Regions from separate parts of the Kaistia sp. SLG-1 genome, predicted to be linked through region 1. Evidence: riboswitches for the same ligand, from Rfam matches in the RefSeq annotation. Region 1 holds a riboswitch; each other region holds the start of a gene.
What was found. Region 1 has a riboswitch for cobalamin ahead of metE (5-methyltetrahydropteroyltriglutamate--homocysteine S-methyltransferase). Riboswitches for the same ligand answer to the same signal wherever they lie in the genome.
Positions count from the first base shown of each region.

Region 2: another riboswitch for cobalamin. It lies ahead of AC6HZP_RS12630 (CbtB domain-containing protein); the one in region 1 lies ahead of metE (5-methyltetrahydropteroyltriglutamate--homocysteine S-methyltransferase).
Region 3: another riboswitch for cobalamin. It lies ahead of AC6HZP_RS22770 (ribonucleoside-diphosphate reductase subunit alpha); the one in region 1 lies ahead of metE (5-methyltetrahydropteroyltriglutamate--homocysteine S-methyltransferase).

Region 1 covers NZ_AP048544.1:3,196,375-3,204,237, reverse strand. The annotation lists gene AC6HZP_RS14550 (efflux transporter outer membrane subunit) at 1-526, opposite strand, end outside; gene AC6HZP_RS14545 (ArsC family reductase) at 818-1,168, shown strand; cobalamin riboswitch at 1,239-1,459, shown strand; gene metE (5-methyltetrahydropteroyltriglutamate--homocysteine S-methyltransferase) at 1,568-3,922, shown strand; gene AC6HZP_RS14535 (heavy metal translocating P-type ATPase) at 4,005-5,837, opposite strand; gene AC6HZP_RS14530 (DUF488 domain-containing protein) at 5,984-6,340, opposite strand; gene AC6HZP_RS14525 (EamA family transporter) at 6,434-7,333, opposite strand; gene AC6HZP_RS14520 (MarR family winged helix-turn-helix transcriptional regulator) at 7,418-7,863, shown strand, end outside.
Region 2 covers NZ_AP048544.1:2,788,327-2,796,189, reverse strand. The annotation lists gene cobN (cobaltochelatase subunit CobN) at 1-3,340, opposite strand, end outside; gene cobW (cobalamin biosynthesis protein CobW) at 3,345-4,361, opposite strand; gene cobU (bifunctional adenosylcobinamide kinase/adenosylcobinamide-phosphate guanylyltransferase) at 4,358-4,906, opposite strand; gene AC6HZP_RS12635 (CbtA family protein) at 4,911-5,666, opposite strand; gene AC6HZP_RS12630 (CbtB domain-containing protein) at 5,683-5,889, opposite strand; cobalamin riboswitch at 5,920-6,137, opposite strand; gene AC6HZP_RS12625 (hypothetical protein) at 6,168-6,425, opposite strand; gene AC6HZP_RS12620 (tripartite tricarboxylate transporter permease) at 6,630-7,863, opposite strand, start outside.
Region 3 covers NZ_AP048544.1:4,894,324-4,902,186, forward strand. The annotation lists gene AC6HZP_RS22755 (SDR family oxidoreductase) at 1-302, opposite strand, end outside; gene AC6HZP_RS22760 (winged helix-turn-helix transcriptional regulator) at 432-818, shown strand; gene AC6HZP_RS22765 (ribonucleotide-diphosphate reductase subunit beta) at 838-1,959, opposite strand; gene AC6HZP_RS22770 (ribonucleoside-diphosphate reductase subunit alpha) at 2,218-5,178, opposite strand; cobalamin riboswitch at 5,293-5,501, opposite strand; gene AC6HZP_RS22775 (AraC family ligand binding domain-containing protein) at 5,624-6,505, opposite strand; gene AC6HZP_RS22780 (alpha-glucosidase/alpha-galactosidase) at 6,731-7,863, shown strand, end outside.

The DNA of each region.
Region 1 (7,863 bases):
CATAGTTGGAGGCGACGTCGCCGATCAGCGTCAGGAGCGTCGCGCGCAGATCTTCCTCGGCCGCGTCCATGCCATAGCGCGCCGCCTCGACGCCGCGCTTGTTGCCGCCGAAGAGATCGAGCTCCCAGCTGGAGTCGAGCCCGGCGCGGAACTGGCTGGAGACGTCGCCGAGGCTCTTGCTCCGCGTCGCCGAGCCGCTGCCATTGACGTCGGGGAAGAGCGCTCCGACGCTCTGGCGGTAGCTGGCGCGCGCCTCGCGCACCTTCGCCTTGGCGTTGGCGACGTCGAGATTGCCGGCGACCGCCTCGTCGATCAGCCCGTCGAGCATGGGATCGCCGAGGCGCTTCCACCACTCCGCGAGCTCCGGCGGCTTCGCGGCCTTCGCCGAGGTGGCGCTTCCCCATTTCGCCGGCAGGCTCAGGGACGGCTTCTCATAGTCCGGGCCGACGACCACGCATCCGCCGAGCGCGGCGCCAAGCGCGACCAGCAGCGCCAGGCGGGGCAGTTTTGCGCGCGCGCCGGCGATCCCGCCCTGTAAAGGTCCGGAGCGCGGCGCGACGGCGATCCCGGCGACCGGAAGCCTTTGAGCGAGCAAGTGTGAATCCATATTAATTATAATGAAGGCTAGCTATATTCGGCGGGCGGACGACAGGTCAACGCCGGCCGGGCAGGGCGCATGGCCGCACACGGATTGCGACCGCTCTTTTGTGCAAGCAGGCTGACTTCCGGTCGATGGCTTCGCGGAGATCACTATGATCCGGGAAGGGAATCGATGGCGCTCCGGACGGGTCGCCAGGCAGGCAAGGAGTGAGACGGCGTGACGGTGACGATCTACGGCATCAAGAACTGCGACACGATGAAGAAGGCCCGGACGTGGCTGGACGAGAAGGGCATCGCCTACGCCTTTCACGACTACAAGGCCGAGGGCATCGACCGGGCGCATCTCGATCGCTGGGTCGGCGAGCTGGGCTGGGAAACCGTGCTGAACCGCGCCGGTACGACGTTCCGCAAGCTCGACGACGCCGACAAGCAGGACCTCGACGCGGCGAAGGCGATTGCGCTGATGCAGGCGCAGCCCTCGATGATCAAGCGTCCGATCCTCGATCTCGGCGACGGCCGCCTGCTGGCCGGCTTCAAGCCGGAGGTCTATGCGGCGGCGTTCCAGTAGCACGCCGTCACGACCGCATGCTGATATAAGGATATCTTTATATCGCGCTTGACGGGCCTCGGGCTGGAGCCTAGGACTGGGGCGTCGTGGTTCTCCGGCCCGCTCTGGCGGCGTCGGAGCTAAGAGGGAATCCGGTGCGTCGCGCTCTGCGTGGCAATGCCGGAGCTGCCCCCGCAACTGTGAGCGGCGAGCCCGGGTCCAATTCTGCCACTGAAGCCGCAAGGCTTCGGGAAGGCCGGACCAGGGCGGAGACCCGCGAGCCAGGAGACCTGCCTCGACCTCATAACGTCCCTGGGCGGGGTGTCCCGGTGGTGCGCCTGCGCCCGCCGGCCCGTCGCCGAGGGGAACTCACGCATGCGTCCGCTCGGCCTTTGCCCCCAAACATTTGGGGTTAAGCCGATGTCTTCTCTCACGCTTCCTGTCAGCACGCTCGGTACGCCGCGGATCGGTCCGCGCCGCGAGCTCAAGACCGCGCTCGAAAGCTACTGGTCCGGCCAGTCGAGCGCCGACGACCTGCTCGCCAGCGCCGCCGGCCTGCGCGCGGCCAATTGGGCGCGCCAGCACGCGCTCGGGATCACGAGCATCCCGTCGAACGATTTCTCGCTCTACGACCATGTCCTCGACACCAGCGTCATGGTCGGCGCCATCCCGGAGATCTACGGCTGGAAGGGCGGCGAGGTGCCGCTCGACACCTATTTCGCCATGGCGCGCGGCAGTGAGGGCCATGCGCCGGATCCCGCCTGCGCCGGCCACCATCATCACGACGCGTCGGGCGTTCCGGCGCTCGAAATGACGAAATGGTTCGACACCAACTATCACTACATGGTGCCAGAGTTCACGAGCGGGCAGCGCTTCACGCTCGCCTCGACCAAGCCGCTCGACGAATTCCTCGAGGCGAAGGCGCTCGGCTACCACACCCGCCCCGTCCTGCTCGGGCCGGTCAGCTATCTGAAGCTCGGCAAAAGCCAGGATCCGACCCTCGATCCGCTGACGGTGCTGCCGGCGCTTCTCCCCGTCTATGTCGAGATCCTGCGCCGCCTGGCCGCCCATGGCGCCGACTGGGTGCAGATCGACGAGCCCTGTCTGGTGCTCGACCTCGATGACGCGACCCGTCAGGCGCTCCGCGTCGCCTATGGCATGTTCGCCTATGCGCAGCCCCGGCTGAAGCTGATGCTGGCGACCTATTTCGGCGCGCTCGGCGACAATCTCGACACCGCCGTCGAACTGCCGGTCGCGGGTCTGCATGTCGATCTCGTCCGCGCGCCGGAGCAGCTGGACGCCGTTCTGGCGAAGGCGCCGAGCGGCCTCGTCCTTTCGCTCGGCGTCATCAACGGCCGCAACATCTGGCGCGCCAATCTCGCGGATCTGCTCGATCGGCTCGAGCCGGTGGTCGCGCGGCGCGGCCTGGATCATGTCCAGATCGCGGCGTCCTGCTCGCTGCTGCACGTACCGATCGACCTGGAGCAGGAAACCGATCTCGATCCCGAGCTGAAGAGCTGGCTCGCCTTCGCCGTCCAGAAGATGGACGAGCTGGCGACGCTCGGCCGGGCGCTGGCCGGCGGACGGGCGAGCGTGGCGCAGGCGATCGGCGCCTCGGCGCTGGCGGCCACGACCCGCGCCACCTCGCCCAAGGTGCACGACGCGGCGGTCGCCGCGCGGACGGCGGCCGTGACCGCCGAACTGGCGCAGCGGGAAAGCGGCTTCGCCAAGCGTCACGCGCTGCAGCAGTCGGTGCTCGACCTGCCGGTTTTCCCAACGACGACGATCGGATCGTTCCCGCAGACGCCGGAGGTCCGCAAGGCGAGGGCGGCGCATGCCAAGGGAGCGCTGGCCCCGGCAGACTATGAGGCCTTCCTGCGCCGGGAGACCGAGGCGGCCATCCGCTGGCAGGAAGAGATTGGGCTCGACGTGCTGGTGCATGGCGAGTTCGAGCGCAACGACATGGTGCAGTATTTCGGCGAGCAGCTCTCAGGCTTCGCCTTCACCAAGTCCGGCTGGGTGCAGAGCTACGGCTCGCGCTATGTCCGGCCGCCGATCCTGTTCGGCGACGTGTCGCGGCCGGAGCCGATGACGGTCGAGTGGTGGCGCTATGCCCAGTCCTGCACGGAGAAGCCGATGAAGGGCATGCTCACCGGCCCGGTGACCATCCTGAACTGGTCCTTCGTGCGTGACGACGTTCCGCGCAGCGTCGCCTGCCGCCAGATCGCGCTCGCCATCCGGGACGAGGTGCAGGATCTCGAAAAGGCCGGCGCGCGGATGATCCAGATCGATGAGGCGGCTCTGCGCGAGGGCCTGCCGCTGCGGCGCGGCGAATGGGGGCACTATCTCGACTGGGCGGTTGAGAGCTTCCGGATCTGCGCCTCCGGCGTCGGCGACGCGACGCAGATCCACACCCATATGTGCTACTCGGAGTTCAACGACATCATCGACGCCATCGCGGCGATGGATGCCGACGTGATCTCGATCGAGACGTCGCGCTCGAAGATGGAGCTGCTCGAAGCCTTCGTCAGCGATCGCTATCCGAACGATATCGGCCCGGGCGTCTACGACATCCATTCGCCGCGCGTGCCGGCGGTGGTGGAGATGACGGAGCTGCTCGACAAGGCGGCCGAGCGCCTGGCGGTCTCGCAGATCTGGGTCAATCCCGACTGCGGCCTCAAGACCCGCAAGTGGGATGAAGTGCGCCCGGCGCTCGTCAACATGGTCGCGGCGGCGAGGGAGCTGCGCTCGCGCTTCGTCGAGGCGGCCGAGTAGCGCCGGCTCAAGCTGGCCGCGCCGGAGAATTATTCCGGTGCGGCCATTTCGGAAAGTTTATTCAGATCAACGCCTTGCGGGCTCAGGCTCGCAAGGCTCTGAGCGCGTTCAGGATCACGGCGACGTCGATCGCTTCCTGCAGCAGCGCCCCCTGCAGCGGCGGCAGATAGCCGAACGCCGCCACGATCATCGCGATCAGCGAGAGGCCGAGGCCGGCGACCACGCTTTGCAGCGCGATGCGTGCCGAGCGATGCGCCACGCCGATCGCGTCGGCGAGGCGATCGATCCGGTCGACCAGCAGCACGACGTCGGCGGTTTCCGACGAAGCGGCGGCGCCGCGCGCGCCCATGGCGACGCCGACATCGGCCGCGGCGAGCGCCGGCGCGTCGTTGACGCCGTCGCCGACCATCATCACCGGGCCGGCCGCGCGGGCGGCGGTGACGACGTCGACCTTGCCCTGCGGCGTCAGATCGGCCTTGAGCTCATCGATCGCCAACCGGCGAGCCACCGGCTCCGCCACGGCGGCGCGGTCGCCGGTGGCGAGAACGATGCGCGCGATGCCGGCCGCGCGCAGGCGCTCTATGACGGTGGCCGCGTCGGCGCGCAGCGGATCGGCCATGACGAGCGTGCCGGCGAGCGTGCCGTCGACGACGACGTCGATCGTCGCCGCGCTGCCGGGAAAGCCCGGCTTCCAGATCCCGGCGCTCGGCTTCAGGTGGCTGCGCGCGAAGGCCGATCCGCCGACGGCGACGACATGGTTGTCAATCGTGCCGACGAGGCCGGCGCCGGCCGTTTCCTGGACGTCGGTCGGTGCCGTCAGCTTCAGCGATCGCGCCTGCGCCGCCTGGATCAGGGCATCCGCCATGACATGCGTCGAAGCCTGGTCGAGCGAGGCGGCGAGCCGGAGGATCTCGTCCGGCTGCCAGCCCGGCGCGGTCCAGATGTCGGAGAGTTCGGCATGGCCGCGCGTCAGCGTGCCGGTCTTGTCGAGCACGGCGATGCGGGCGCGGCCGAGGGCTTCGAGCGCGCCGCCGCCCTTCACCAGCACGCCGAGCTTCGCCGCGCGCGAAATGCCGGAAATGATCGCGACCGGGACGGCGAGGATCAGCGGGCAGGGCGTCGCCACGACCAGCACGGCGAGGGCGCGGATCGGGTCGCCGGTCCAGATCCAGGCACCGCCGGCGAGAGCGAGCGTCAGCGCGAGGAACCACAGCGCATAGCGATCGGCCATGCGGACCGCCGGGGCGCGGGTCCTCTCGGCCTCTTCGACGAGGCGGACGATCGCCGCATAGGCGCTTTCGGCCGCCGGACGAAGTGCGATAAGATCGAAGGGTGCGCCGATCGCCGTCGTGCCGCTCAGGGCCTCGTCGTCGCGCTGGAGCGTGACGGGGAGGGATTCGCCGGTCAGCGCCGAGGTGTCGATGACGGCGCTTTCGCTGGCGACGGTGCCGTCGACCGGAAGCACCTCGCCCTGTCGGATCAGCAGCCGATCGCCGGGCGTCACGTCCTCGATCGGCACTTCCTCAAGGCCGTCGGCGGTGTGCAGCATCACCGTGCGCGCGACCCGGCCGAGCAGGGCCATCATCTCGCGGCGGGCGCGGCGCTCGGCATAGTTCTCCAGATATTGTCCGCCGGCATACATCAGCGCGACGACATTGCCGGCGAGCGGCTCGCCGAAGACGAGCGCGGCCAGCATCGAAAGCGCCGCGATGATGTCGAGGCCGGCGTCGCCTCGCCGCAGCGAAGTGGCGATCTGGACCAGCAGGCTCAGCAGCACCGGGAACGTGGCAAGGCCCCAGACGAAGGACGCCGACCCGCGGCCACCAATGAGATAGAGCAGGATGCCGGCGGTCAATCCGCCGAGAGCCACGGCGAGCAGCGCAATGTTGCTGGACCAGATCGGGCTGCGCTGCATGTCTCGGTCGTTTCCCATCCGGAGCGGAATGCTCGGTTGCCGCCGACGCTGCCGCGCCGGGGCCGACTCTGGCGTGCAGGTCGATCGCCGGCACACCAGCTCATTTCTTCCGCGTTGTCGATGGGCGGCGGGGCGACTGCGCCGCTTTATGGAGCGTGCTTCGCCGCCTCCAGCACGTCTTTCAGGATGACGGCCTGATTGTGCGTCTCGTCCTTTGCGCCGAAGAGCAGGGTGACCGTATGGCCGGCGCATCTTTCGCGCAGCGCCGCGACGGCGTCCGGCATCTGCGCGAGCTCGGCGCGGTAGCGCGTCTCGAACTCGTCCCAGTTCGCCACTTCATGGTGAAACCATTTTCGCAATGCGTCGGACGGCGCGAGATCCCGAGCCCAGAGATCGAGCGCGGCATCCTTCTTCTTGATGCCGCGCGGCCACAGGCGGTCGACGAGCACGCGCAGCCCGTCCGTGGGCGAGGGGGGATCGTAGATGCGCTTCAGACGGATCATCGGGCGATCATCGGGCTTCGCCAGCGCTTCGTCCAGCGTCCTCCAGCCATGTGCCTTGGCGCGATCTCTTCGCGCGACCCGGCATCCGCGTTGCTAGCCTTTCGCCGCGCCCTGCGTCCCGAGCGAACTCCGCTCGCCGGGCGCCGCCGCCTGCTGCGCCCGCTGGCCGAACCAGATGCTGGCGAGCACGATGGCCATGCCGAGCATCTGCGCCGGGCTCAGCGTCTGGCCGAGCCACCACCAGCCGAGAACGACCGCCGTCAGCGGGCTCAGGAAGCCGAGCGGCGATACGGTGGCCGGGCCGAGCCGCGCGATACCACGGAACCAGAGGATATAGGTCAAAGCCGCGCCGATCAGGCCGAGATAGGCGAGGCCCGCCAGATTGGCGCCGGTGAGCGGCGGCAGGGCCGGCTCGAACCAGAGCGCCACGGGCAGGAGGAGCAGGCCGCCGGCCGTCAACTGCCAGGCGGTAAAGGCGAGGGGCGAGACGGGCGGCTGCCATTTGCGGGTCAGCACGGTTCCGAACGCCATCGAGAGCGCGCCGGCGAGGCCGGCCGCGATGCCGATCGGATCGAGCGCGGCGTGCGGCGTCAGGATCAACAGCGCGACGCCGCCAATGCCGACGATGGCGGCGACGATCGCGGCGAGGCGCAGCGTCGTTCCAAGCAGGAGGCGGGCGAGCAGGATGACGATGAGCGGCTGGATCGCGCCGACCGTCGCGGCGACGCCGCCGGGCAGACGGTAGGCCGAGACGAACAGCATCGCCCAGAAGATCGAGAAGTTGAGGGCGCCGAGAACCAGCACGCGCGACCACCAGATCCCGCGCGGCAGCTTGCGGACGACGAGCAGGAGCAGCAATCCGGCCGGCAGCGCCCGCAGCACGGCGACGGTGAGCGGATAGCCGGGCGGCAGCAGCTCGGTCGTCACCAGATAGGTGCTGCCCCAGATCGCCGGCGCGATCGCGGTCAGGAGGAGGTCGAGATTGCGGTGCATTTGGGGGGCCTTTATCGATATCTTGATGTCAAGATAATCCAAAGCATCTTGACGTCAAGATATCTCTTGTGGCCCAGTCGCGGCATGGATCATGTCGATGAAATTCTGCAGCAATGGCAGCGCGAACGGCCGGACCTCGATGTCGGCCCGATGGGGTTGATCGGCCGGCTCGGCCGGGTCGCGCATTATCTGACGCGCGAGATGGACAAGACCTTCGCCGAGTTCGGCCTGACCGGCGCGAGCTTCGACGTGCTGGCGACGTTGCGCCGGGCGGGGCCGCCCTACAGCCTGACGCCGGGCGACCTGCTCTCGACGATGATGATCACTTCGGGGACGCTGACCAACCGGATCGACCAGCTCGAAAAGGCCGGCCTCGTCGCCCGCGCGCCAAGCGCCGGGGACCGCCGGGTTGTTATCATCTCGTTAACCGAAACGGGCTTCGCGACGATCGAGGCGACGGTGACGGCGCATGTCGCGACGCAGAAGCGCCTGGTCTCGGTGCTCTCCGACGAGGAGCGGGCGCGGCTCGA
Region 2 (7,863 bases), 410 kb from region 1:
CGCGCAGGCGGTCGCCGGCCGCCTCGCCCTCGGCGCCGCCGCCATAGGCGAAGCTCGACCAGGCGAGGAAGGCGTCGGCGAGATCGGCGCGGCTGTCCCACACCTTCTCGTCGATCATCGCCTGCAGGCCGGCGCCATAGGAGCCGGGCTTCGAGCCGAAGATGCGGGCAAGGTCCTGCCCCGCGCCATGCGCGGCCGCGATCGGATTGGCGTCGGCAGGCTCGTCGCGCGCGGCGACGGCGCGGATGGCGGAATCGATCAGGTCGATCTGCTCCGGGAAGGCGTCGCGGAACATGCCCGAAATGCGCAGCGTGACATCGACGCGCGGCCGCTTAAGCTCGGAGAGCGTCAGGACGCGAAACCCGGTGACGCGGCCGGTGCCCGCTTCCCAGACCGGCTCGGCGCCGATCAGAGCGAGCACCTGCGCGATGTCGTCGCCGCCGGTGCGCATGTTGGCGGTGCCCCAGGCGGAGATCGCCACCGAGCGCGGCCACTCGCCCTCGTCCTGCATGTAGCGCAGTACGAGCGCCTCGGCGGCGGCCTTGCCGATCCGCCAGGCGCTGGCGGTCGGCACGGCGCGGGTATCGACCGAATAGAAGTTCTTGCCGGTCGGCAGCACGTCCGGCCGGCCACGCGACGGCGCGCCCGAAGGACCGGGCGGCACGAAACGACCGTCGAGCGCCGTCAGCACGGCGGCGATTTCTTCAGCCCCGCAGCGGTCAAGCGCTGGGGCCAGTTCCCGCACGATCCAATCGAGGACGGGCGCGGCGGCAGGGCCGGACGTCGGCAGGGCTCTCTCCCCCCTTGTGGGGGACAGCAGGGCCGAGGCGACGATGTCCTTGGCCATAATCTCGATGCGCTCGACCGTGTCACCATTGGTGCGCCAGGGCGCATCGGTCATGTCGGCAAGCGCGTCCGGCCTCGTGCCCTCCCAGTCGGCCGAGAGATCGCAGGCGAGCGGATCGAAATCGTCGAGGCCGAGATCGGCTGAGATCGCGCGGTGCAGTGAGCCGTCCTCCGGGCGACCGCCAGAACGGGGCACGCGGGCGATAGCGACAAGCGTATCGAGGCGATGTTCGTCGATCGGAGAACTGCCGAAGATGTGCAGCCCGTCGCGGATTTGCAGCTCCTTGATCTCGCAGAGATGCGCGTCGATGGCGCGGAGCGCGCTACCGGCGTCGGCATCGACGCCGATGCCGAGGTCGCGGTCGATGCCGTGGCGCACCGCCTGATCAAAAATCTCGCGTTCGAGATGGTCGCGCCGGCGGGGATCGGCGCCGAGCGCCAGATGGTACTCGTCGATCAGCGTCTCGATCTCGGCGAAGGCGCCATGCGCCTCGGCCCGCGTCAGCGCCGGCATGAGGTGATCGACGACCACCGCCGAGGCGCGGCGCTTCGCCTGCGCGCCCTCGCCGGGATCGTTGACGATGAAGGGATAGATCAGCGGCGTCGGTCCCAGCACGACCTCCGGCCAGCAGGCATTCGACAGGCCGAGCGCCTTGCCCGGCAGCCATTCGAGATTGCCGTGCTTGCCGACATGCACGATCGCATCAACGCTGAAGCTCTGCCGCAGCCACGCATGAAAGGCGAGATAGTGGTGCGGCGGCACGAGGTCGGGATCGTGATAGGTCGCCTTCGGATCGATGCCATAGCCCCGCGCGGGCTGGATGCCGACGACGACATTGCCGAAACGATGGATGGCGAGCCGGAAGGCTCCTTCGGCGAAGAACGGATCGACCTCGGGCTCGCCCCAGCGATTGGCAAGCGCGTCGCGGACGGATTCCGGCAGCGCATCGTGGAAGGCGCGGTAGTCGGCGAGGGAAAGCGCGATCTCTTCACCTCTCCCAGAGGGAGAGAGCCTGTCCCGGACTTGATCCGGGATCGACGGCGAAGCCGGCGGGTGAGGGGTTGCGTCTTCAACGGACAGGTCTGAACCCCTCACCCGGCCCTCCGGGCCGACCTCTCCCCCTGGGAGAGGTGAAGGAACGGACCCCTCTTCCCGAAGCTCCATCCGCTTCGCCAGCGCGTTGGTCGGGCCGGAGAGCAGCAGCTCCATCAGCGCCCTGCCCGTCTCCGGGAATCCCTCCAGCGCATAGCCGGCCCCCTTCATGGCGGAAGCAATCCGGGCGGCGCTTTCCGGCGTGTCGAGGCCGACGCCGTTGGCGAGGCGGCCGTCGCGATCGGGATAGTTGGAGAGGACGAGCGCGATCCTCCGATCGGCAGGCTCCTTCGCCGCGAGCCGCACCCAGTTGGCCGCCTGTGCCGCCACGAAGGCGATGCGCTCGCGGTCGGCGCGGTAGACGACGATGCGGCTGTCGGTGCGGCCGTCGCTCTCGACCTCTTCCTTGAAGGACACGGCGCGGGTCAGAATGCGGCCATCCACTTCGGGCAGCACGACATTCATGATCAGATCGCGCGGGCCGAGACCGCGCGTGGATTCGAGCCACGCCTCGCGACTGGTGCCGGCGAAGACGAGCTGCAGAACCGGCTTTCCGGCCCGGTCGAGCACGGTCGGTTCATGCGCCCGACCGGGACGCGAAATCGCAAAGGCGGTGGCGTTGAGGACAATCGCAGGCTTCAGATCCTCAAAAGCTCTGTCGACGAAGGCCGCCGCTTCCTCGTTCTTCAGGCTGGAGGCGAAGATCGCCACCGTGGCGATGCCCTCGCGATCGAGCGCTTCCACCATCGCGTCGATCGGCTCGGTCGAGCCGCCGGGAATGACCGAGCGGTAGAAGGTGAGGAACGCCACCGGCCGGCCGGCATCCTCGGGCCGCAGCGCCTCCGTGACGACACCCTCGCCCGGACGGTAGAAGCCGACCTCGGGAAGCACCTGCGGCTCCGGCGGCGCTTCGCCCCCGCCGACGACATGGCGCGCATAGGCGAGCGCGCGGCCGATATTGATCGCGCCGCCTTCGGCGGAATAGCGCCACAGCCGATGCGCGATCTCGGGCGCGACGGTCGAATAGGCCTCGAGCGCCGGATCCCAGCGATCCTCGCCGGGCACGACGGCGATCTCAGGTCCGCCGGCGCGGGAGAGCGCGCGGATCGCCTCCAGCCCATAGGGCCAGTAGCCGACGCCGCCCATCATGCGGATGAAGACGAGCTTTGCCTGCGCGACCGTCTTCTCGAGATAGAGATCGACCGAATAGGGATGCGTCAGCTGCATCAGATTGGCGAGGCGCAGCGACGGCCCTTCCGGCGTCGATGCGAAGGCCGCCGCGAAGGCGGCGAGCTCCGTATCGGCGGCCGACAGGATGACGATGTCGCCGGGCGACTGGTCGAGATCGACGGCGCTGCCGCCATCGTCGATCCGCTCCATCTCTCCGGCGACGAGATGCATGATCTTAGCCCGCGAAATGCGCGGCGATGGCGGCGCGGTCGAGCCCGCGCTCGCCGATCACGACGAGACGGCCGGCATTGCCGCCCGGCGCGAAATAGGTGTCGACGCGCGGGCCGACCGCCTGCACGACGGCGGGCGCCGCCTTGCCGGCGACAGCCGCCCTGCCCTTGATGCGCAGCACGTTCGCTTCCGCCATGGCGGCGCGGACGCGCGACGCCAGCGCCTCGATCGAGGCCTGCTCGGCGACATCGACGATGAAGGTGTCGAAATCGTCGTGGTCGTGCTCCTCGCCTTCGAGGTCGTGATGGCTTTTGCGCTCGAAAGCGTCGTCCTCGGCCGCCGCGCCGACGCCGAGCAGGATCTCGGCCGGTAGGCCGCTCGCGGTCGCGTGAACCACGCGCGCTTCCTTGCGGGCATCGCGGGCGACGATCTCTGCGACTTCCTCAAGCTGCTTCGCGTCGACGAGGTCCGTCTTCGAGAAGACGATCAGATCGGCGCAGGAGAGCTGGTCCTCGAACAGTTCCTCGATCGGATCCTCGTGATCGAGCGAGTCGTCGGCGGCGCGCTGGGCAGCCACGGCCTCTTCGTCATGCGCGAAGCGGCCGGCGGCGACCGCCTCGGCGTCGACGACGGTGATGACGCCGTCGATGGTGACGCGGTGGCGAACCGACGGCCAGGTGAAGGCGCGGACCAATGGTTGCGGCAGCGCCAGGCCCGAGGTCTCGATGACGATGTGATCCGGCGCGTTCTCGCGCGCCAGCAGCGCCTCGATGGTCGGCAGGAAGTCGTCGGCGACGGTGCAGCAGATGCAGCCATTGGTGAGCTCGACGATGCTGTCGGGCTTGCAATCGTCGACGCCGCAATCGGAGAGCAGCGAGCCGTCAAAGCCCATGTCGCCGAACTCGTTGACGATGAGCGCGATGCGGCGCCCCTTCGCGTCGGCGATCAGGTTGCGGATCAGCGTCGTCTTGCCGGCTCCGAGGAAGCCGGTGACGATGGTGGCGGGAATGCGGGCGGTCACAGGGCGAACTCCGTATCGGGATTGGGTTTCAGCCGCAGCGGCAGGCCGGCGGCGACGAGGAAGACGGTTTCGACGGCGGCGGCGATCGTCTGGTTCAGCCGCCCCTGCTCGTCGGCGAAGCGGCGGGCGAGCGCATTCATCGGCACGATGCCGGAGCCGACCTCGTTCGAGACGAGGACGACCGGCCCGCGCGCGCCGCGAAGCGCGTCGGCGAGGCGCGCGGCCTCGGCCGGGATGTCGCGCTCGGCCTCCATCAGATTGGAGAGCCAGAGCGTCAGGCAATCGACGAGGAGCACGCGGCCGGGATCGGCGAGCGCGGCGACGCGGTCGGTCAGCTCCAGCGGTTCCTCGACCGTGGTCCAGTCGCCGCCACGCCGCTCGCGATGCGTCGAGATCCGCGCCTGCATTTCAGCATCGCGGATCTCGGCGGTGGCGAGATAGGTGGCGGGAAGACGGGTGCGGATCACGATCGCCTCGGCGAAGCGGCTCTTGCCGGAGCGGGCGCCGCCGAGGATCAGCGCCGTGCGGGGCGCGGGGGCGGTCACGGTGTCATGCGGCCCGTGCGAGACGCTGGTAGAGCCAGCCGGAGAACAGACCGGACAGCACCCAGAGCAGCGCGCTGACGACCAGCGATGCCGCGACGAATTCCCCGCCGAGGCCGGCCGGATAGGACGCCTCCAGCGTCGGCGGCACGGGCGCGCCGATCACATGCGGCAGGACGCCGAGGACGAGGCCGGCGACCTTCAGCAGCCAGGACTGGCTGAAGACGATCAGCGCGAGGCCGATGGCCGAGGCGGCGGCGGTGGAGAGCCACCAGACCTGGCGCGAGGTGATCTCGGCGGCGGCAGTGCCCGGAAGCTCCGGCGACAGGCCGAGCGAGGGCAGCAGCGAGGCGGCGAAGAAGCCGGCGACGCCCCAGAGCACGCCGGTGCGGGCGTCGATCTGTCCGCCGCGGATCGACATCAGGCCGAGCAGAACGGCCGAGACGCCGACGCCGACCAGGAGATTGGCGAGGAAGGTATAGGCGGAACGCTCGAAGCCGTCGGCAGGCGACCACGCGTCTTCGTCGTGCTCATGTGCCGGAGCGGCGGCCTCGACTGCGGCCGGAGCCGCAGCAGTCTCGCCCGCATGCGCCTCGTTCGCCGCATGCTCATGCGGCACGGCGGCGGCAGTGGCCGGCTCGGCGTTTTCGAATGTTTCGGCGTGCAGGATCAGCGGCTCGGTGGTGACGGCCTGCACGACGGAAAGGGCAACGCCCACGGCAAGCCCTGCGCCGAAGGCGCTCAGGATGATCGTCTTGAACATGTGGATCCCTCAGGCGTCAGTGGCAGGGCAAGCCGAGGGAATGCCGTGTGTCATGCGTCGCGTTGTGGATCAGGCTCGGCGCGGCGAAGCCGGTGCCGACGAACAGGACGAGGCCGAAGGCGATCGCGAACAGCGCCGGCACGATGCGCGCGGCGGCGTCGGTCTCCGTGCCGCCGACGGCAATCGAGGTCGCCTGGGCAGCGGTCTTCGAGAAATTGGTCATAGCGTCTCCTTAGCCGTCCCACCGACGGCTTGCTGGTATGAGGCGCTGGCTGGTCTCCTGGCTTGCGGGTCGCTGCTTCCTCGACGCCTTCCCGGTTTCCCAGTGGCCATCGCGAGGTCGCTCGCCGCTCACAGTTGCGGGGGCAGCTCCGGACTTGGAATCCCGCTAGGGGTCCTTCCGTACCGAATTCCCATTTCATCCCCCTGAGCCTGTGGCCCATCGGGGGAACCGACGCGAAATCACGCTAGATTGAATGCACTGGAAGCGCAAGCTGGCGCTCATTTGGCCGAGGGCGCGGCCTTGTTGCGAAACCGCGCCCAACGGCGCAGAAGCGCCACTTCCGTCTGCCGGCGCAGGCGCCGCACGCGCGGGAAATCATGGGACAGGACGATCAGCCCGATCGGCAGCATCCAGAATCCGAGCACGGGCAGGAAGCCGAGGGCGCCGCCGACCACGAATCCGCTCCCCACCGCGACGCGCGCGGTGCGGCTCCTGGGCAGGGAAATCGTCTTCTTGCCGAGGCGAATGGAAGGCATGCGACCGGCGTCTCCGCTTGGTTCGAGCTGGTTTCTTCGTCCTTGCGACGGCGCGGTCCCCAGTGACGCGGACGCTCCATCCCTCGTTCTTATGTGGAGGAAGGAGGCGGGATTGCAACGCATGGCGGAGCCACACCCCGCCTCGAAACGGCTTCCGCCGGCCCGAGAGCCGGCGGAAATCCTTGTGTGGCGACGGCCTCGGGCTCAGGCCGTGACCGTCCTCTTTTTCCGCCGGCGCAGCAGCAGCATCGCCAGCGGCACCAGCCATATGGCGATGGTGAAGACGCCGAGGCCGCCCGCGATCGGCCGCTCGAAGAAGTGCAGGAAGTTGCCGTCGCCCTTGATCATCGAGGTGATGAAGTTCTGCTCCAGCATCGGCCCCAGCACCATGCCGAGAATGGCCGGCGCGATCGGGATGTCGTTCTCCTCCATGAAGAAGCCGATGATGCCGAAGATCAGCATCATGACGACGCCGGCCATCGAATTGTTGATGGCGAAGGCGCCGACGATGCAGAAGATCAGGATGATCGGCATCAGCATCGTGGTCGGGATCGACAGGATCGGCCGCGCGCCCTTGATGGCCAGCCAGCCGAGCGGCAGCATGATCAGGTTGGCCAGGATGAACACCATGAAGATGGCGTAGATCGACTGCGGGTCGTTGATGAAGATCGTCGGGCCGGGATTGATGCCCTTGATGTAGAGCACGCCGATGACGATGGCGGTGATCGAGTCGCCCGGAATGCCGAAGACGAGCGCCGGGATCCAGGCGCCGCTGACGGCGGAATTGTTCGAGGCGCCCGCCTCGACCAGGCCCTCGACATGGCCCTTGCCGAACTTTTCCTTCTGCTTCGAGAAGCGCTTGGAGATCGCGTAGGAGATCCAGGCGGCGATGTCGGCGCCGGCGCCGGGCAGGATGCCGAGCGCGGTGCCGGTGATGCTGCCGCGCGCCGTCTGCACCGGGTACTTCTTCAGGTTCAGCCATTGCGTCCTGAAGATGCCCTGGCCGTCGGAGCGCGGGATCTTCTGGCGCGGGATCGTCGCGGTCACGGAACGCAGGATTTCGGACACCGCGAACAGGCCGATCATCGCCGGGATGAACTGGATGCCGGCCATCAGCTCGAGATTGCCGAAGGAGAAGCGCGGCTCGCCCGAGGGGTTCTCCATGCCGATGGTGGCGATGAAGAGCCCGAACAGCAGCGAGATCAGCCCTCGCGTCGGCGAGCTCGGCGTCACGAAGACGGCGCAGGAGAGGCCGAGCAGCACCAGCCAGAAATATTCCTCCGAGCTGAAGCGGAGCGCCACCTCGGCCAGCGCCGGCGCCAGTGTCATCAGCACGATCGAGCCGAACAGCCCGCCGATGGCCGAGAAGACGAGCGCCGCGCCGAGCGCCTCGTCGCCGCGTCCGGAATGGGTCATCTTGTAGGCGTCGTCGACATAG
Region 3 (7,863 bases), 1.7 Mb from region 1:
TGGAAGACGATCTTTACGCCGCGCGCGACCGCCGCCTCGACGACGGGAAGCAGCAGTTCCTTCGCCGCCACCTGACCGGCGGGCAGCAGCACATAGGCGCGGTCGACGCCGTCGAAGGCGGGTCCGAAGGTCGCGGGATCCGTGTAGTCGAACACGACGCCCTCGGCGCCCTCCAGCGGCCGGCCGGAGCGCGACGCGGCCTTGACGGCCTCGCCCTTCGCCAGCAGCGCCTTCACCAGCGGCAGCCCGACATTGCCGGTCGCGCCCAGCACCAGAATCTTGCCTGTCGTCTTGCCCGTCATCTCGATTCTCCCAGTTTCATTTGGAAACCATGTTGCAATTGGATACATACTTGCCGGAGGGAGGGGGCAAAAGAGAGCACTTTCAGCTCACATGGTTCCCTCGGAGAAACCCGGAGGCAGGGCAAAGCGATGGAAACGACAACGCTGCGACGCGTCTACGACGTCTATGAGGACCGTTGTCCGACCCGGCTCGTGCTGGACCGGATCGCCGACAAATGGGCCGTGCTGATCCTCGACCACCTGAACGGCGGGCCGATGCGGTTCAACCACATCCGCCGGGACATCAAGGGAATTTCGCAGAAGGTGCTGTCGCAGACGCTGAAGCGGCTGGAGCGCGACGGCCTGGTGACGCGGACCGTCTTCGCGACCGTGCCGGTGACGGTCGAATATGCGCTGACGCCCCTCGGTCATACCCTGACCGAGACGGTCGCGGCGCTCACCCATTGGGCCGAGCGCAATATCGAGGCCGTGCTGACGGCCCAGAAATCCTACGACGCGGCGGCCGAGTTGCGCTGACCGCCGCGCCAGAGGGAACTCAATCCCAGGCGAGCGCGCCGCCATTCTGGTATTCGATCACGCGCGTCTCGAAGAAGTTCTTTTCCTTCTTGAGATCCATCGCCTCCGACATCCACGGGAACGGATTCTCCGTCTCCGGGAACACGGCGGCGAGGCCGAGCTGGGCGCAGCGGCGGTTGGCGATGAAGTGCATGTAGCTCTCGCAGAGCGCCGCGTTCAGGCCGAGGAAGCCGCGCGGCATCGTATCCCGCCCATAAGAAGCCTCGAGCTCCGCCGCCTCGCGGATCATCGAACGCAGCTCGTCCTGGAACGAAGCCGTCCAGAGATGCGGGTTTTCCGCCTTGATCTGATTGATGACGTCGATGCCGAAGTTCAGGTGAATCGACTCGTCGCGCAGGATGTACTGGTACTGCTCGGCGATGCCGACCATCTTGTTGCGGCGGCCGAGCGACAGGATCTGCGCGAAGCCGGTGTAGAACCACATGCCCTCGAAGATGACGTAGAAGGCGACGAGATCGCGCAAAAACGCCTGGTCGGTCTCGGGCGTGCCTGTCTTGAAGTCCGGGTCGTCGAGATGCTGGGTGTGCTTCAGCGCCCAGGCCGCCTTGTCGGTGATCGACGGCACTTCCCGGTACATGTTGAAGAGCTCGCCCTCGTCGAGGCCGAGGCTCTCGACGATGTACTGGAAGGTGTGCGTGTGCACCGCCTCCTCGAACGCCTGGCGGAGCAGATACTGCCGGCATTCCGGATTGGTCAGGTGGCGGTAGATCGCCAGCACGATGTTGTTGGCGACGAGCGACTCTGAAGCGGCGAAGAAGCCGAGATTGCGCTTGATGGCGCGGCGCTCGTCCTCGGTCAGCCCGTCCTTCGACTTCCAGAGCGCGATGTCGGCCTGCATCGAGACCTCGGTCGGCATCCAGTGATTGTTGCAGCCGGCGAGGTACTTCTCCCACGCCCAGCGATATTTGAGCGGCAGCAGCTGGTTCACGTCGGCGCGGCAATTGATCATCGCCTTGTCGTCGACGGAGACGCGACCGCCGGCGCGGTCGATCGCGCCGAGGCCGGTGGCGTCGCCGGCGGAAACATCACCGCCGACAGGGACCTTCGGCGCGGCGGCGTTGGATTCGGACCAATCGAGCATGGTCAACTCCTTGAAATTCGGATGGCGTCTTCCAAAGGAAGCGACCAAGGGATTCTTCTTCACCTCTCCCATGGGGAGAGGTCGACGGCGAAGCCGGCGGGTGAGGGGTTGAGGCATCTCCGGAGAGGACGGATCCCCTCACCCGGCCCTGGCGGGCCGACCTCTCCCCATGGGAGAGGTGAAGACCATTGCCGCAACTCCGTCCCAACACCCGGCGACTTGAGCCCTCCCGCATGGGAGGGCTCGGACGCCCTCGCCTTACTGGCAGGCTTCGCAGTCGGGATCGTCGATCGAGCACGCCTGGCCCCAGGCTTCGCCGATCGGGATGGCGATCGGCTGCGGGGCCGGCTTGATCGCGGCCGGCACGACGATCGGCGCGGCCGCCGGCGCCGTGGCGATGACAGCCGAAACGGCGTTGAGCTTGCCGTCCGTGCCCTTCAGCGTCGACTTCTCGACATGCGTCGCCGAGCGCGAACGCAGGTAATAGGTCGTCTTCAGGCCGCGCTGCCAGGCGAGCCGGTAGAGCGTGTCGAGCTTCTTGCCCGAGGGATTGGCGATGTAGAGGTTGAGCGACTGCGCCTGGTCGATCCACTTCTGCCGCCGCGCCGCCGCCTCGATCAGCCAGGCGCTATCGATCTCGAAGGCGGTCGCATAGAGCGCCTTCAGATCGTCCGGGATGCGATCGATCGGGCCGATGCTGCCGTCGAAGTACTTCAGGTCCGAGACCATCACCTCGTCCCAGAGGCCGCGGGCCTTGAGGTCGTGCACCAGTGCGGCGTTCACGACGGTGAAGTCGCCCGACATGTTCGATTTGACGTAGAGGTTCTGGTAGGCCGGCTCGATCGACTGCGCGACGCCGCAGATGTTGGAGATCGTCGCCGTCGGCGCGATCGCCATGGTGTTCGAGTTGCGCATGCCGACTGTCTTCACCCGCTCGCGCAGGCCTTCCCAGTCGAGCACGGTCGAGCGGTCGAGATCGAGGCCGCCACGGGCCTCGGCCAGCAGCTCCACCGAGTCGATCGGCAGGATGCCCTGCGACCACAGCGAGCCGTCGAAGCTCGGATAGCGGCCACGCTCGGCGGCGAGGTCGGTCGAGGCCGAGATGGCGTGGAAGGAGATCGCCTCCATGCTCTCGTCGGCGAAGCGGACGGCGGCTTCCGAGGCATAGGGAATGCGCAGTGCCTGCAGCGCGTCCTGGAAGCCCATCAGGCCGAGGCCGACCGGGCGGTGACGCAGGTTGGAGCGGCGCGCCTCGGGGATCGTGTAGAAATTGATGTCGATGACGTTGTCGAGCATCCGCATCGCCGTCTGCACGGTGCGCGCCAGACGGTCGAGATCAAGCCCTTCCGCATCGACGTGATGGGCGAGGTTGATCGAGCCGAGATTGCAGACCGCGACCTCGTCATTCGAGGTGTTGAGCGTGATCTCGGTGCAGAGGTTGGACGAATGCACGACGCCGGCATGGCGCTGCGGCGAACGGATGTTGCAGGGATCCTTGAAGGTGATCCACGGATGCCCGGTCTCGAACAGCATGGTCAGCATGCGGCGCCAGAGATCGGTGGCGCGGACCTGGCGCGACACGCGCAGCTCGCCGCGCACGGCGCGCGCCTCATAGGCCTCGTAGGCGAGCTTGAACTCGGGGCCGTAGAGATCGTGCAGATCCGGCACCTCGTCCGGCGAGAACAGCGTCCAGACGCCGTCCTCGGCGACGCGCTGCATGAACAGGTCCGGCACCCAGTTGGCCGTGTTCATGTCATGCGTGCGGCGGCGGTCGTCGCCCGTGTTCTTGCGGAGATCGAGGAACTCCTCGATGTCGACGTGCCAGGTCTCGAGATAGGCGCAGACGGCGCCCTTGCGCTTGCCGCCCTGGTTGACGGCGATCGCGGTGTCGTTCGCCACCTTCAGGAACGGCACGACGCCCTGGCTCTCGCCATTCGTGCCCTTGATATGAGCGCCGAGGCCGCGCACGCGGGTCCAGTCATTGCCGAGGCCGCCGGAATATTTCGCCAGCAGCGCATTGTCCTTCACCGACTTGAAGATGCCGTCGAGATCGTCCGGCACCGTCGTCAGGAAGCAGGACGAGAGCTGGGCGCGCAGCGTGCCGGAATTGAACAGCGTCGGCGTCGACGCCATGAAGTCGAAGGACGAGAGCAGGTCGTAGAACTCGATCGCCCGCGTCTCGCGGTCGATCTCGCGCAGCGCCAGGCCCATGGCGACGCGCATGAAGAAGGCCTGCGGCAGCTCGATGCGGGTGCCGCCGGTCTGCAGGAAATAGCGGTCGTAGAGGGTCTGCAGGCCGAGGAACTGGAAGTTCAGATCCCGCTCCGGCTTCAGCGCCGCGGCGAGCCGGACGAGGTCGTAGCGGCCGAGCTCGGGATCGACCAGCTCATGCTCGATGCCGGCGCGGACGAAAGCCGGGAAATACTCGGCATAGCGCGTCGCCATCTCGCTTTGGGTCGACTGGATCGCCGTGCCATGCACGAAGGAGAGCGCTTCGGCGCGCAGCATGTCGAGCAGCAGGCGGGCGCTGACGAAGGCGTAGTTCGGCTCGCTCTCGACCAGCGTGCGCGCCGCCATGACGGGGGCGAGCGACAACTCGGCCGGCGAGATGCCGTCATAGAGATTGCGGCGCGTCTCGGCGAGGATCGCGCTCGCGTCGACATCGGCGAGACCGGCGCAGGCTTCGTCGATGACGAGCTTCAGGCGCGCCTCGTCGAGCGGGCGCAGAACGCCGTCGGCGCCGCGCACCTGGAGGGCGGCCTGCACGACGGGGGCGGCGGGAACGGTCGCCTCGGCGGCGGCGCGGCGGGCGCGGGCGCGCTCCTCGCGATAGAGCACATAGGCGCGGGCGATTTTGTGGTGCTCGCCGCGCATCAGCGCCAGCTCAACCTGGTCCTGCACGTCCTCGATATGCAGCACGCGATCGGCGCCGGCGCGGCGGGTCAGCGCCGCGACGATCTGGTCGGTCAGGTCGCTGACGATCTCGTGCACGCGGCGCGACGCGGCGGCGCTGTTGCCCTCGACGGCGAGAAACGCCTTGGTCAGCGCGACGGTGATCTTGGCGGCGTCGAAATCGGACAGCGAGCCGTTGCGGCGAATGACGTGGAAGGCCGGCGCGGCGGCCTTGGCCGTCTTCGGCGCGGCGGCCGTCTTGGGCGCGGGGCTACCATTGGCCGGAGCGGCCGGCGCGCTGCGATCGGAATCGAGAACAAGAGACATCGGCTTCAGCCCAAATGTTGGGAGCAAAGGCCGAGCGGAAGCGAACAGGACGAACGGCCCCGGAAAAGGGCCGCACACGATCCAGCGCTCCACCGGGACACCCCGCCCGAGGACGTTTCAATGCTGTCGGGGCAGGTTTCCTGGCTCACGGGTCGTCGCTCCGTCCACCTTCCCGGCACCTCTCGGCCCCAGTGGTCTCTCCGGACGGAAACTCGCCGCTTACAGTTGCGGGGGCAGCTCCGGTTACGCCGCGAAACGACGCCCCGGATTCCCTCTTAGCCCCAAGCCACACGACTCAAGGCACCTCGACACGCAGATGTAGACGCTTTCGCGCCCTAGACGTCAATATATAGTTGTTGTTGACAGGGATTGCGAATCGGCGCCCGCCGCGAATTCCAAAGCGGCGCGGCCAAATCGCAACTGTGGAAATTCCGCGCCGCCGCTCTCAGCCTGCGCTCGCATACATGCCGGTGGTGCGGAACTCGGTCGGGCTGGTGCCGAAGAAGCGGCGGTACACCTTGGCGAAATAATTGGGATCGTCGAAGCCCGCCAGCACGGCCACCGCCTTGATCGAGAGCTCCGGCTGGCCGGCGAGCAGCCGCGCCGCGCGGCGCATCCGCTCCTGCAGCACGAACTCGGCCGGCGGCATGCCCTCGCTCGCCGTGAACAGGCGCGAGAAATGCGCCCGGCTCAGCCCGGAGATCTCGGCCAGCTGCTGCACCGGGAGCGGCCGGTCGAGATTGGCGAGGATGTGGTCGACGACGCGCTGGATGGCGCCGCCATCGACGCGCGAATCGCCATGCGGCCCGAACACGTCGTCATAGAGCGCCATCGCCGCCTCATAGGCGATGGCCGAGGCCGCGCCCGGCGTCTCGCCGCCGTCGATCAGGCGCAAACTGCAATCGGCGAGATGCTCGATCGTCTCGGGACGCAGCCGGAGCACCGGCCCGGTCGCGGAGAGGATCGAGCGATGGATGCGAAGCGCCTCCTGCCCGTTCATCGAGATCCAGAAGAATTCCCAGCGGTCGCCGGCCTCGACCGAGTAGCGATGGCTGTGCGGCACCAGGACGAGCATGGTCTCGCCCGCCGTCAGCCGGTAGTCGCGCCGCTCGTAGCGCAGCCGGCCGACGCCGGAAACCGTGTGCTGCAGCACCGTGAACGGCGTCTGGCCGCGCTTGCGGCCGTCCCAGACATAACTCTGATCGGTGCGGATCTCGTAGCCCGTGCTGGTCGGCATGGTGTGCAGGCGATGCCGGCCGCGCGGCAGCGAGACGGTGCGCATGACCGGCGCTCTCGCGGCCAGTTTGCCGAGCACAGAATTACCCATGAAAGCACAAATTCTCTCTGGAACGCCGTGAATCCTCGCGCATACTAGCCTCGCGCAGAGCGAATAAGCGATCGAAAAAGAGCAGCCGGATGAGCCAATACCACCCAAAGCTGCCGTTTCCCGCCCGGAACCGTGGAATTGCCCCGATGCGGCGTACCCGTCCGGAATGCGCCAGGACCCGCGCCGCCAGCGCGACGACCGCCCCCGAGGAACCCCGCAAACGCCATGTCTAGTTTCAGGATTGCCATCATCGGCGCCGGCAGCGTCGGCTTCACCAAGAAGCTGGTCTCCGACATTCTCTCGGTGCCGGAACTGCGCGAGGTCGAGTTCGCGCTGACCGACATCAGCGAGCACAATCTCGCCATGGTGCGGCAGATCCTCGATCGCGTGGTCGAGGCCAACAAGCTGCCGACGAAGATCACCGCGACGACGAACCGGCGCGAGGCGCTCGCCGGCGCGCGCTATGTCATCAGCTGCGTCCGCGTCGGCGGCCTCGAGGCCTATGCCGACGACATCCGCATCCCGCTGAAATACGGCGTCGACCAGTGCGTCGGCGACACCATCTGCGCCGGCGGCATCCTGTACGGCCAGCGCAACATCCCGGTCATCCTGGATTTCTGCAAGGACATCCGCGAAGTCGCGGAGCCCGGCGCCCGCTTCCTGAACTATGCCAACCCGATGGCGATGAACACCTGGGCGGCGACCGAATACGGCAAGGTCGACACGATCGGCCTCTGCCATGGCGTGCAGCATGGCGGCGAGCAGATCGCCGAGGTGCTCGGCGCGACCGACGAGAGCGAACTCGAATTCATCTGCTCGGGAATCAACCACCAGACCTGGTTCGTCGACATCCGCTTCCGCGGCCGCAAGATCGGCAAGGACGAGCTGATCGCCGCCTTCGAGCGCCATCCCGTCTATTCGCAGCAGGAAAAGGTCCGCATCGACGTCCTGAAGCGCTTTGGCTTCTATTCGACCGAGAGCAACGGCCATCTCTCCGAGTACCTGCCCTGGTACCGGAAGCGTCCGGATGAGATCAACCGCTGGATCGACATGTCGAACTGGATCCACGGCGAGACCGGTGGCTATCTCCGCCATTCGACCGAGACCCGCAACTGGTTCGAGACCGACTTCCCGAAATTCCTGGAGGATGCCGGCAAGACGCTCGATCCGAAGAAGCGCTCGAACGAGCATGCCAGCCACATCATCGAGGCGCTGGAGACGGGACGCGTCTATCGCGGCCATTTCAACGTTAGAAACCGCGGCATCATCGCCAATCTGCCGGAGGACGCGATCATCGAGTCGACCGGCTTCGTCGACCGCTTCGGCCTCAACATGGCGGCCGGCATCCGCCTGCCCGA